DNA from 3 places in the Neobacillus sp. FW104-15D2 genome. Region 2 is predicted to be linked to each of the others. Evidence: riboswitches for the same ligand, from Rfam matches in the RefSeq annotation. Region 2 holds a riboswitch; each other region holds the start of a gene.

Region 1 (3,131 bases), on a different contig from region 2:
TCTGCCCCTTTTTCGGCCATTTTACTAATAATATTTTTATATTTCTCTTTGGATTCCAGCTTAATGTCCCCCAAGCATAACTCATCATAAATAATTCTATGGATTTCCTTTCGGTCATCTTCTTCAGGAATAATAACTTCCAAGCCATGCTTTTGAGTCAGCCTTCCTTTATAAAAGTCTTCCTCCATCGTAAAATTTGTGCCTAGCAGCCCGATGGTCTTTTTGGCTTCTGATTTGATTTGATAAGCTGTTGGGTCAGCAATATGTAAAAAAGGAATAGTAATTTTCTGCAGGATTGCATCTGCTGAAATGTGCATAGTGTTGGTACAAAGTATAATAAAATCGGCACCGGCATTTTCTAATTTTATAGCTGTGGCACTCAATATCTCCCCTGCCTTTTCCCATTCCCCCGCGAATTGAAGTTCCTTTATTACTTCAAAATCAACGGAATATAAAATACATTCTGCTGAATGAAGCCCACCTAATTCTTCCTTTATCTTTTCATTTATCAGCTCATAATAATGCTTAGTTGATTCCCAGCTCATCCCGCCAATTAATCCTATTGTCTTCATAAGTCTATTCCCCCTTTTTAATATATAAAGGGTTCTGGACTAGTCGGCCAGAACCCTTTAATTTTATTTATGGTTTCTATTGATGCGATTAGGAATATTGACAAGAAAGAACTGCAAAATGATTGATGTAAAGGCAGCAATCATTATGCTGTTGGAAAGGAACGTCCCAACGGCACCTTTTGCCTCTTTAAAATATTCAGGCAGTGAAATCGCAAGTAATATGGATAAACCTATAATCATATAATTTCTTTCGGACTTTTCAATCTTACCTAACAAGGAAATTCCAGTAAATATGAGACTTGCTGCAGCGGGTAAAAAGATGCCTCCTACCACGGCATCAGGTGTCAATGCCAAAAGAGCACCAGCTTTCGGAACAAGGCCTAGAATTAGAAATATTACCCCTGCATACATAACTGGATATCTTGACCCTACCCCTGTTAACCTTAATAGACCTACATTTTGGGCATAAGCAGTGGTTGGAAATCCGCCAATTAATGAAGAAAGCATTGAACCTGCTGCCTCACCTGCAAAGCCATTTCGGATTCGTTTGGAGTCAAGATCGACCTTCAGTGTTTCAGCAGAAGCCTGATATACACCCATTGCTTCAATAACGGCTACAATATAGGCAACAAAGAAAGTAATAAAAGTGCTCCAATGAAAGGTTAATGCACCGTAAGGAAGAAAGTGCGGCAATCCAAACCAACTCTTGTCAGCAATAATGGAAAAATTAGTTTTCCCCAAAAGAGACGCTATAATATCACCAATTACTAAAGCGATTAAGAAAGAAAAAGACTTCCACATTCCTTTGCCAAATAGTGATAATAGAATAACTACACCCGCTGTTGGTATAGACATAGCAAGTGTCGAAGGCTTTGCAAAGCTTTCCATTCCCGGTGTCCCTCCAAGGAATTCAAAAAGCGTAAAGCTTGAAAGTGAAATACCAACAACAAAAATAACTGTCCCCGAAATAACAGGAGTAAATATTGCTTTCAAGCGGCCAATTAATCCTGTAATAGACAAAATAAAAACAATAAGAGCACTTAACAGGATTCCTCCACTAGCTGCTGCAAGCCCATGTGCCTTTCCCGCGGCAATCATAATCGAATCAAAAGCGGCGGAAGGTCCCTGCACGATTGGAAGCCGAACTAGTCTAGTAGCCTGGATTAGCGTTACCAGTCCTGCAGCAATAAAAATACTGTTTACAATATTGGCGGATAAAGTCAGCGGCAGACCAATCATTGCCGCTACAAAAATTGGGTCAAGCCAGACATTTGAAACAAAGACATGCTGGAGACCATATAAAAAGCTTTTAGCAGGAGGCAATTTATCATCAATTCTGCTAGTTAAACCTTCGTTGGGCTGTTCATTTAGTTCCATTGATATTCTCTCCTTATTTTTTTACGCAAATAAAAAACCAGGTTCCCAATCGGACCTGGTTAGCTTAAAAAAGTTAGAGAAAAAACAGTTTCTCACTACTTTCCTACGCTGGTATGATCCAGATCAGGTCCAAAGGGTTAAAAAACGAGTGTTTTTCTCTCAGCCCATACCTGGGCACCCCTAGCAGTTTTTCGCGATATTTAATTCTGTTTCAGAATATACCTAATCATTGAAGATGACAAGAGGATGAAAAAACTCCCTTTGCGTGAAGGGGAGATCTTAAGTTGATTTTAACATCAATTTCAACCTTTTTATGGATCAATTTGATGTTAAGATATCATTTATGAAAAGTGGTTAACTACGTTTCTCAAAATTCCATCAGCCCATATTTCCTTTTAAACCTGGTAAGTATTTTCATCCAGGGCTTGCCAAACAAAACCAGAAAAAAGACATTTGATGCAGCATGCATGGCATCAAACAGAGCGCTGGCAGCAAAGTAAGTGAATATTGATTTTAATTCAAAGAGATTTCCTCCCTGTGTAAAGGAAAAGTAACCCCAAATATTCATAATCCACCCAAATAAAAATCCCCAAACAATTCCGAAGACCACCCTGCCCCAGGTCCAGTTCATTAATCGGCTGTTCTTTAATAAGCCTGCGGAGAAACCGACAAGTCCCCAGGCAGCCATCTGCCAGGGTGTCCAAGGTCCCTGGCCAAGGATCATATTTGATGCAAGTGCTGCGACCGCCCCAATAATAAAGCCACTCTCTGCACCAAAAACCAATCCTGACATCATAATCACAAAAGTTGTAGGCTGAACACTTGGAATACTGGCAAACGGAACCCTGCCTACAGCCGCAATAGCCGCGAGGACAGCAAGCAACACCAGTTCGCGTGGTTCTGCCTTTCTTTTTTCAAACCTTATTAATAACAGCAGCATTGAAAGGACAACAATGGCCAGGCTTAGCCATATATACTGACTTTGCAAGCTAAATGATAAATATAAGAGCAGTGCAACCATAAGGAGTGCCGCTGAAGTAACAATTATCTTCTTAGCCTGCATAGCTCAACTGCCTCCTCGAGGGTAACGATTTGTTGGTCGGACCTACTGCGAAACAGCCGTTGTACCATCGTAGTATAAAAGAAATTCCCACTAAAAAAAGCATCGGGCTCAGATTCCGA
Region 2 (3,131 bases):
ATTGAGCCTTCGGGAATGGGATATCGCATCATATGCAATGGAAAGCTTTCATGAGGAATACGATTTTTATGTTACTCCTGCCACTGCGTTCCCTGCATCAAGGATTGGTGAACTTGATCCCAGCCCTTCTGAAAAAAGGCTGATCAGTATGGTTGGGCGATTTGGGCTTGGAGGGCTAGTGAAGAAGGCGGGGATAGTGGATACCATTGTCGAGAATAGCCTGAAACGGACACCGTTTACCCAACTTGCGAATCTAACTGGCCAGCCCTCCATGTCAGTTCCTTTGCATATGACCGCTGATGGCCTTCCCATAGGCGTCCAATTCATGGCTGCAGGAGGAAGAGAGGATTTATTATATCAAATGGCAGGGTCTCTCGAGCAAACCGAGTACTGGCAGGACGTGAAAAAAAATCCCATGTTCCTGAAGTAGAGGTGGCAGAGATTGGCATAACTGATCGGTGTTGTGCATTCTAGCTGTAACTTGTGCAATCCTTGGTATTCTCGGGCATTTCCTTTGGAATTCGTGCATTACTTGAGAGAATTCGTGCATTACTCGGGAGAATTCGGGCATAACTTGGAGGAATTCGTGCATTACTCGAAAGAATTCTTGAATTACATGAATGAGTACAGGCAAAAGTTTGAAAAAATTCATAATTTGACATTAAAAAACTATATTTTTAATAAAATTCACCTAAAAAAGTCTCTGTTAAAGCTCATTACTGATAAATTCCTTAATTTGTGCGTGAGACTCCCACGGAAAGCGACCGCCGGGAGAGGAAATCAACAAAACAAATCTTAAAAAACTTAAAAGGCTGGCCGCATTCCGGACAGCCTTTTGCCCTTTATTTTACTTGTTTAATTGAAACATCCTGCTGAAAAATGGTTCTTTTCATAAATACCTTTAAAAGAATATAGCCAATCGCAGCTCCGACAAAAGAGCTGGATATAAATGCAGGGATTAATCCGAACAAGGTAGCTTTTTGTCCGAGTAAAAGTGTTGAAATCGGATAGCACGCCATCGCGCCCAGGATTCCTGTTCCAATGACCTCACCGCAGACAGCAAATATTAGTTTATTTGTTTTTCTAAACAAAATTGCAGCAAGCAAAGCGCCAATCATGCTTCCCGGAAAGGCAAAGACTGACCCTGTTCCCATAAGATTTCTCAAAAGAGAAACACAAAAAGCCTGTAATACAGCATAAAAAGGGCCTAAAAGGACAGCCGACAGCACATTGATAAAATGCTGGATAGGAAATACCTTTACAAAACCGAGCGGGATGTAAAAAACGTTACTTGTTAGTGTCCCAATGGCTACCAGCATTGCTGCAATTGTTAGTTTCTGTGTTTTTCGCATGATAAGAATCCTCCTCTAAAGTATATAAATAAAAAGCCAGATCCACTATGGACCTGGCAACGTAAGTAATAGAAAAATACTCCGCTACTTTCCCACGCTGGTACAAACCAGATCAGGTCCAAAGGGTTAAAAAACAAAGTTTTTCTCTCAGCCCATTATAGGCACCCCTAGTAGTCAATCCGCTATTCATTTGTTTTTATCATAGACCTAGTGAAAATGTATGTAAAGCAATTTTTGGAAAATTCTCGTTATTGTTTTTGTAAGGGATATAAAAACAGGCATATTGCCTCACAAAAACCGGAAGGCAGAAAAGCCAACCAATTTTCTATGTGCTTAATTGCAAAACGGGAATCCAACCGTCACTGCCCCTTAAAATAAATTAGGCCCTTCCAAAAAGGAGAGGAGATTCCTATTTTCTAATTAAAGCAGCAATTTTGCTGCCCGCTTCTTCAGCATCAAGTGAATCCATGCTAATTCTGAAGTGGTAATGGGTATAAAACTCTTTCCGCTTGTAATATAATTCTTCCATTTGCGGAACAGTCAGGTCTTGTAGAACAGGCCGGGTGCTAATTAGAAAAGGCATCCTGTTTTTCCATACTTCCCAGGATATATCGAGATATATTACGGTACAGTTAGCCATGCAGACATCTCGAATTTCGCTTTGTAAAAAAGCCCCGCCTCCTAAGGAGATAACTGTTGATTCCTTAGCAGAAAACTTGGTAATTAAATTTTTCTCCTCCTGTCGAAATACAGCTTCACCCAGGGTTTTAAAAATTTCTGTTGCAGGCATCCCAAATTCCTGTTCAATTTCATGGTCGGCATCAATAAACGGCCATGAAAGCTTTTTTGCAGCTATTTTGCCTACCGTTGTTTTCCCTGACCCCATAAATCCTGTAAGGACAACGCTTTTAGTCATATCTGGCACTTCCTATAATCAATTGTTAAACTAATCTTAACATAGCCGAAGTATAGCTTAAAGGAAAAATGGGAGGTTGCCGATGATAGCCAGATGGATCGCCGTAAATGTCACAGTCGTGGTGATAATAGCAGTATGGGCCTTTTCAAAGGGTTATGACAGCAGCTATGTTTTGATCGGAAAAATAATAGCTCAGGCCGCTTTTATGCTGTATTTAATTAACCTGAATATGTACTTTGTTTTTTTGCTTATTAGAAAAAGTACGATTAGAGATGTAAAAGTTAAACTTGCAAAAATCTCTAAAAAAATGATGAAATATCACATTCCAATTGCTACCACTGCCAGCTTGCTGATCGGTGTCCATGCAGTGATCATGGCTTATGCCCGTCGTGAAGATTTCTGGATATGGAAGACAGAAACCGGGGTTTTGTCTTTGATCATACTGGCTGTTCTTTTATATAGTGGTCTATTAAGACACCGAAAGGCCACTGGAAAGAGAAGAAGATTTCATTACGGCATGGCATTTGTTTTCTTTGGTATAGTGATTTTACATGTTTTCTTGTAGTTTTTTCGGCAGGTTTGAAGGTGGATGAATGGAATTTTTTTTATTGCCTAAAATGATAGGTGAGGAGGCAATAAAAATGAATAATTTAATGGCTATAATGATGAAATTTGTTACATGTTTGGTTGCTTTTGCGGTAGGGCTGGACTTGTTTTTTAATGCGACATTGACAGATATCGTTTCGTTCAGCGTGCTTATGACAGTGGTTTCTTATTTTGCAGGAGACAGGATACTCCTGCAGCGTGTTGGAAATAAAAATGCTCTTATCGCAGATTTTCTACTTTCTTACACGATTGTTTGG
Region 3 (3,131 bases), on a different contig from region 2:
AATCATGAAGCTGAAATAATTGAAGTTCAATGTCCTGATCAATTTTCAAGGTAAACATTACAAAATAACTCCTTTAATCAAGTATTTAGTGCTATTGGAAGGATAATAGAAAAGGATGTATTCTTCGGCATGGATTTGCAATAAATTTCACCCTTATGTTTTTCAATAATTTCCTTGCACACAAATAGTCCGAGCCCCGTCCCCAACTTTTTTGTTGTGAAAAAGGGTTCGAAAATTGTTTTTTGTATTTCCTCGGGTATCATCGGACCATTATTTGAGACTGTTATTTTGACGCTTGTCTCATCCAGGGATTCCGATACAATTCCAATTAAAGGATTCTCACTGCTCTGGTGGCCGAGTACATCAATGGCATTAAAGATGATATTAATGAATACTTGCCTTATTTCATCCGCATATCCATAAAGCTGAGGGTCACCTGACAACTTTTTATCAATTTTCACTTTCCCATCCAGAATACTGGGATAGAGAAAGTTTAAAACTTCCTCAATTAAAGTATTCAAACTGTAGTAACTCTTTTCTTTGCCAATCAGTTCCTTTTTTGATAGAAGAAGAAACTGTGAAATGCGGAAATTCAATTGTCCCAATTCGTTCGAAATGATATCCAGATATTTCATATCGGGAAAATCTGATTTTAACAGCTGAATAAATCCCTGAATGGAAGTAAGTGGATTGCGAAATTCATGAATAAAACTTGATGTCATTTGACCAAGCAAGGTAAGCCTGTCCTGATGTGTAGAGTCAATAAACTTGGTTTTTTCTTCTATAATTTTATTTTTTTCCTCGGTATAGTGGGAAACAGCAAAGTAAAGGAATTTGTCAAAACAGAAATTGATTAAATTGATTGATTCCTGCATGTCGCTCCAGTCCAGTTCAGCTTTAGAAAGATAGCTGTAAAGCACACTTCTGCCAAGATTAACGTTATAAACAAATTCCCCGATATTGATATTTGCCTCTACACGCTCTAGAGATACGCTTGTAGCCAGATGTTCTATGTATTCCAACAGTTCGTCCTGGGTCATTTTAAAAACCATTAACACCATATTGAAAAGGGACTCGCCATTAGCAAGTATTTTGTCCCTAAAAGGATCCTTGTCCGAAACAATAATAGATTTGTCCCAATCGTATAAAAGCTGCTGTTTCTGGCTTTTAAAAAAATTGAGTAAAGCCTCTTTTTTTTGAGTTAGCATGTTGGTCCTCCTATCGGGATAAATGAAAGTGGGCTTTAGATGAATTAATTCGATAGGGTGAAGCATAATTCCTTCTAAATAAAATCGTCCAATGGCCATGTTTTGCATATTCCATGTTTTTCCTTGTCGGAGATGAAAAAAAGTAGTATATTCGAAAAGGAATTAAATTTAATATTTCCACAGGGGGAGCTGCAAAAGCGGCTGAGAGTGAATGTTCGAGTTCTGACCCTATGAACCTGTTAGTTAACGCTAGCGTAGGGATGTGGTTTGAGGATATAGGCAATGCAGGGTCCCCAACCGTCCTGGATTGCTTTTTGCAGTCCACTTTTATGCGGAGCATTAGGTAATAGGGAAAGACACTCTCCAAATTAAAAGGGGGAAAAAGTTTTGAATCAGAAAAGCAATACATTGTTTTTAGTGGAGGTAGCAGTTTTTACAGCACTTGCTTATCTACTGGACCTGGCATCAGGTTTTATTTTTTCTAGAATCTGGCCGCAGGGAGGATCTGTTTCTATTGCGATGGTTCCTATTTTTCTAATGGCCTACCGCTGGGGAACCAAAGGCGGGGTTTTGACTGGCTTTTTATTAGGACTGCTTCAATTGATTTTAGGGTTTTCGACCGTTGTTCATCCTGTTCAGGGCTTCCTTGATTATATTCTAGCTTTTGCAACAGCGGGCCTTGCTGGATTAGTTGCTGCTGGCTTAAAGCAGTCATTGGCACAGAATCGAAAAGGGCAGTGGATGACCCTTGCAGTTGTCGGTGCTTTTATCGGAAGCCTGCTAAGGTTTATCTGCCATTTTATTTCCGGGATTGTATTCTTTGGTTCGTATGCACCCAAAGGCCAGCCTGTAGCACTTTATTCATTAATTTATAACGGCACATATATGCTGGCTAGCTTTGTTATCAGTGCAATCTTGGTGATTCTTGTTATAAACGCAGCACCAAGAACCATGCTCAATAGTACAGCTAAGAAAGAGTATTAATAAGCTGAAAAAAGCCCTCATTCCATATGGAAGAGGGCTTTTTTTTACTTATTTAAAAGAATAATTTAAACCGCAATGTCCGCTTGGTGGGGATGTTCCTTGGACTTAAATAAGAAAACAGCTGCTGAAAGCAACATAAATAATACAAAGAAGCCAAGCAAAATCGCCATGTTTCCAAAAGCTGCACCTGAGTCATTAAGTGAAATAATAGACTTAAATCCTTCTATTGTATAAGTAAATGGAAGGTACGAGCTCAGGTTACGGAGATTTTCAGGCAGCATTTCGATTGGGAGGTTAGCCCCAGTTGTAGAAAGCTGTAATACTACGAACGCAAGAGCCATGAATCTTCCGACATTCCCCAATGATGCAAAAAATAAAATAATACCTGAAAAAATGATACTTACAATTATGGTAAATAAAACGAAAGCCACTGGGTTATCTACATCCATTCCTAAAAAGCCAAGGACAACTAGTGATAATAGGAGAGCTTGTCCTACAGCAAGAACCGAAAGATTTAAGAACTTAGCTCCAAACCAGCTGAGCGCGGAAACTTCTTCAGGCCTTCTGAAATTAATAAATAATGATAAAACCAGAATTCCAACAAATAAAGCTAAAGATAAAACATACGGTGCAGTTGAATCCCGGTAGTGCGGATACTTATGAATCGTGCTTCCTGCCAGATTAACAGGTGAAGCAAACATTTGGATATTTTGATCATCCGCTTTAATGGCACTAGTTTTTTGTGCACCATCTTTTAATCCGGAAGCGAGCTGGTTCGACCCGTCATCAAGCTTGGCAGCTCCATCATTTAATTGAGTAACACCTGTTGTTAGGTCACCCCATCCTTGGTTAACAGATGCATTTCCGTCGCTGACCTGAACCATGCCTGTATGAATTTGTGCAGCACCGGCAGAAAGATCATGCCAACCTTTATCAACC

The links. Region 2 has a riboswitch for thiamine pyrophosphate ahead of thiW (energy coupling factor transporter S component ThiW). Riboswitches for the same ligand answer to the same signal wherever they lie in the genome.
Region 1: linked by a shared signal. The riboswitch ahead of AC3WR0_RS03550 (solute carrier family 23 protein) and the one ahead of thiW (energy coupling factor transporter S component ThiW) in region 2 are both predicted to bind thiamine pyrophosphate.
Region 3: linked by a shared signal. The riboswitch ahead of thiT (energy-coupled thiamine transporter ThiT) and the one ahead of thiW (energy coupling factor transporter S component ThiW) in region 2 are both predicted to bind thiamine pyrophosphate.

The regions. Positions count from the first base shown of each region.
Region 1 covers NZ_JBYTCJ010000003.1:36,772-39,902, forward strand. The annotation lists gene AC3WR0_RS03545 (aspartate/glutamate racemase family protein) at 1-572, opposite strand, end outside; gene AC3WR0_RS03550 (solute carrier family 23 protein) at 636-1,949, opposite strand; TPP riboswitch at 2,033-2,141, opposite strand; gene AC3WR0_RS03555 (ECF transporter S component) at 2,317-3,012, opposite strand; gene AC3WR0_RS03560 (ABC transporter ATP-binding protein) at 2,994-3,131, opposite strand, start outside.
Region 2 covers NZ_JBYTCJ010000048.1:14,420-17,550, reverse strand. The annotation lists gene AC3WR0_RS24240 (amidase family protein) at 1-430, shown strand, start outside; gene thiW (energy coupling factor transporter S component ThiW) at 843-1,352, opposite strand; TPP riboswitch at 1,425-1,531, opposite strand; gene AC3WR0_RS24230 (shikimate kinase) at 1,762-2,268, opposite strand; gene AC3WR0_RS24225 (hypothetical protein) at 2,351-2,833, shown strand; gene AC3WR0_RS24220 (YndM family protein) at 2,910-3,131, shown strand, end outside.
Region 3 covers NZ_JBYTCJ010000013.1:85,671-88,801, reverse strand. The annotation lists gene AC3WR0_RS12350 (GNAT family N-acetyltransferase) at 1-58, opposite strand, end outside; gene AC3WR0_RS12345 (histidine kinase N-terminal domain-containing protein) at 78-1,208, opposite strand; TPP riboswitch at 1,381-1,486, shown strand; gene thiT (energy-coupled thiamine transporter ThiT) at 1,596-2,192, shown strand; gene AC3WR0_RS12335 (YhgE/Pip family protein) at 2,258-3,131, opposite strand, start outside.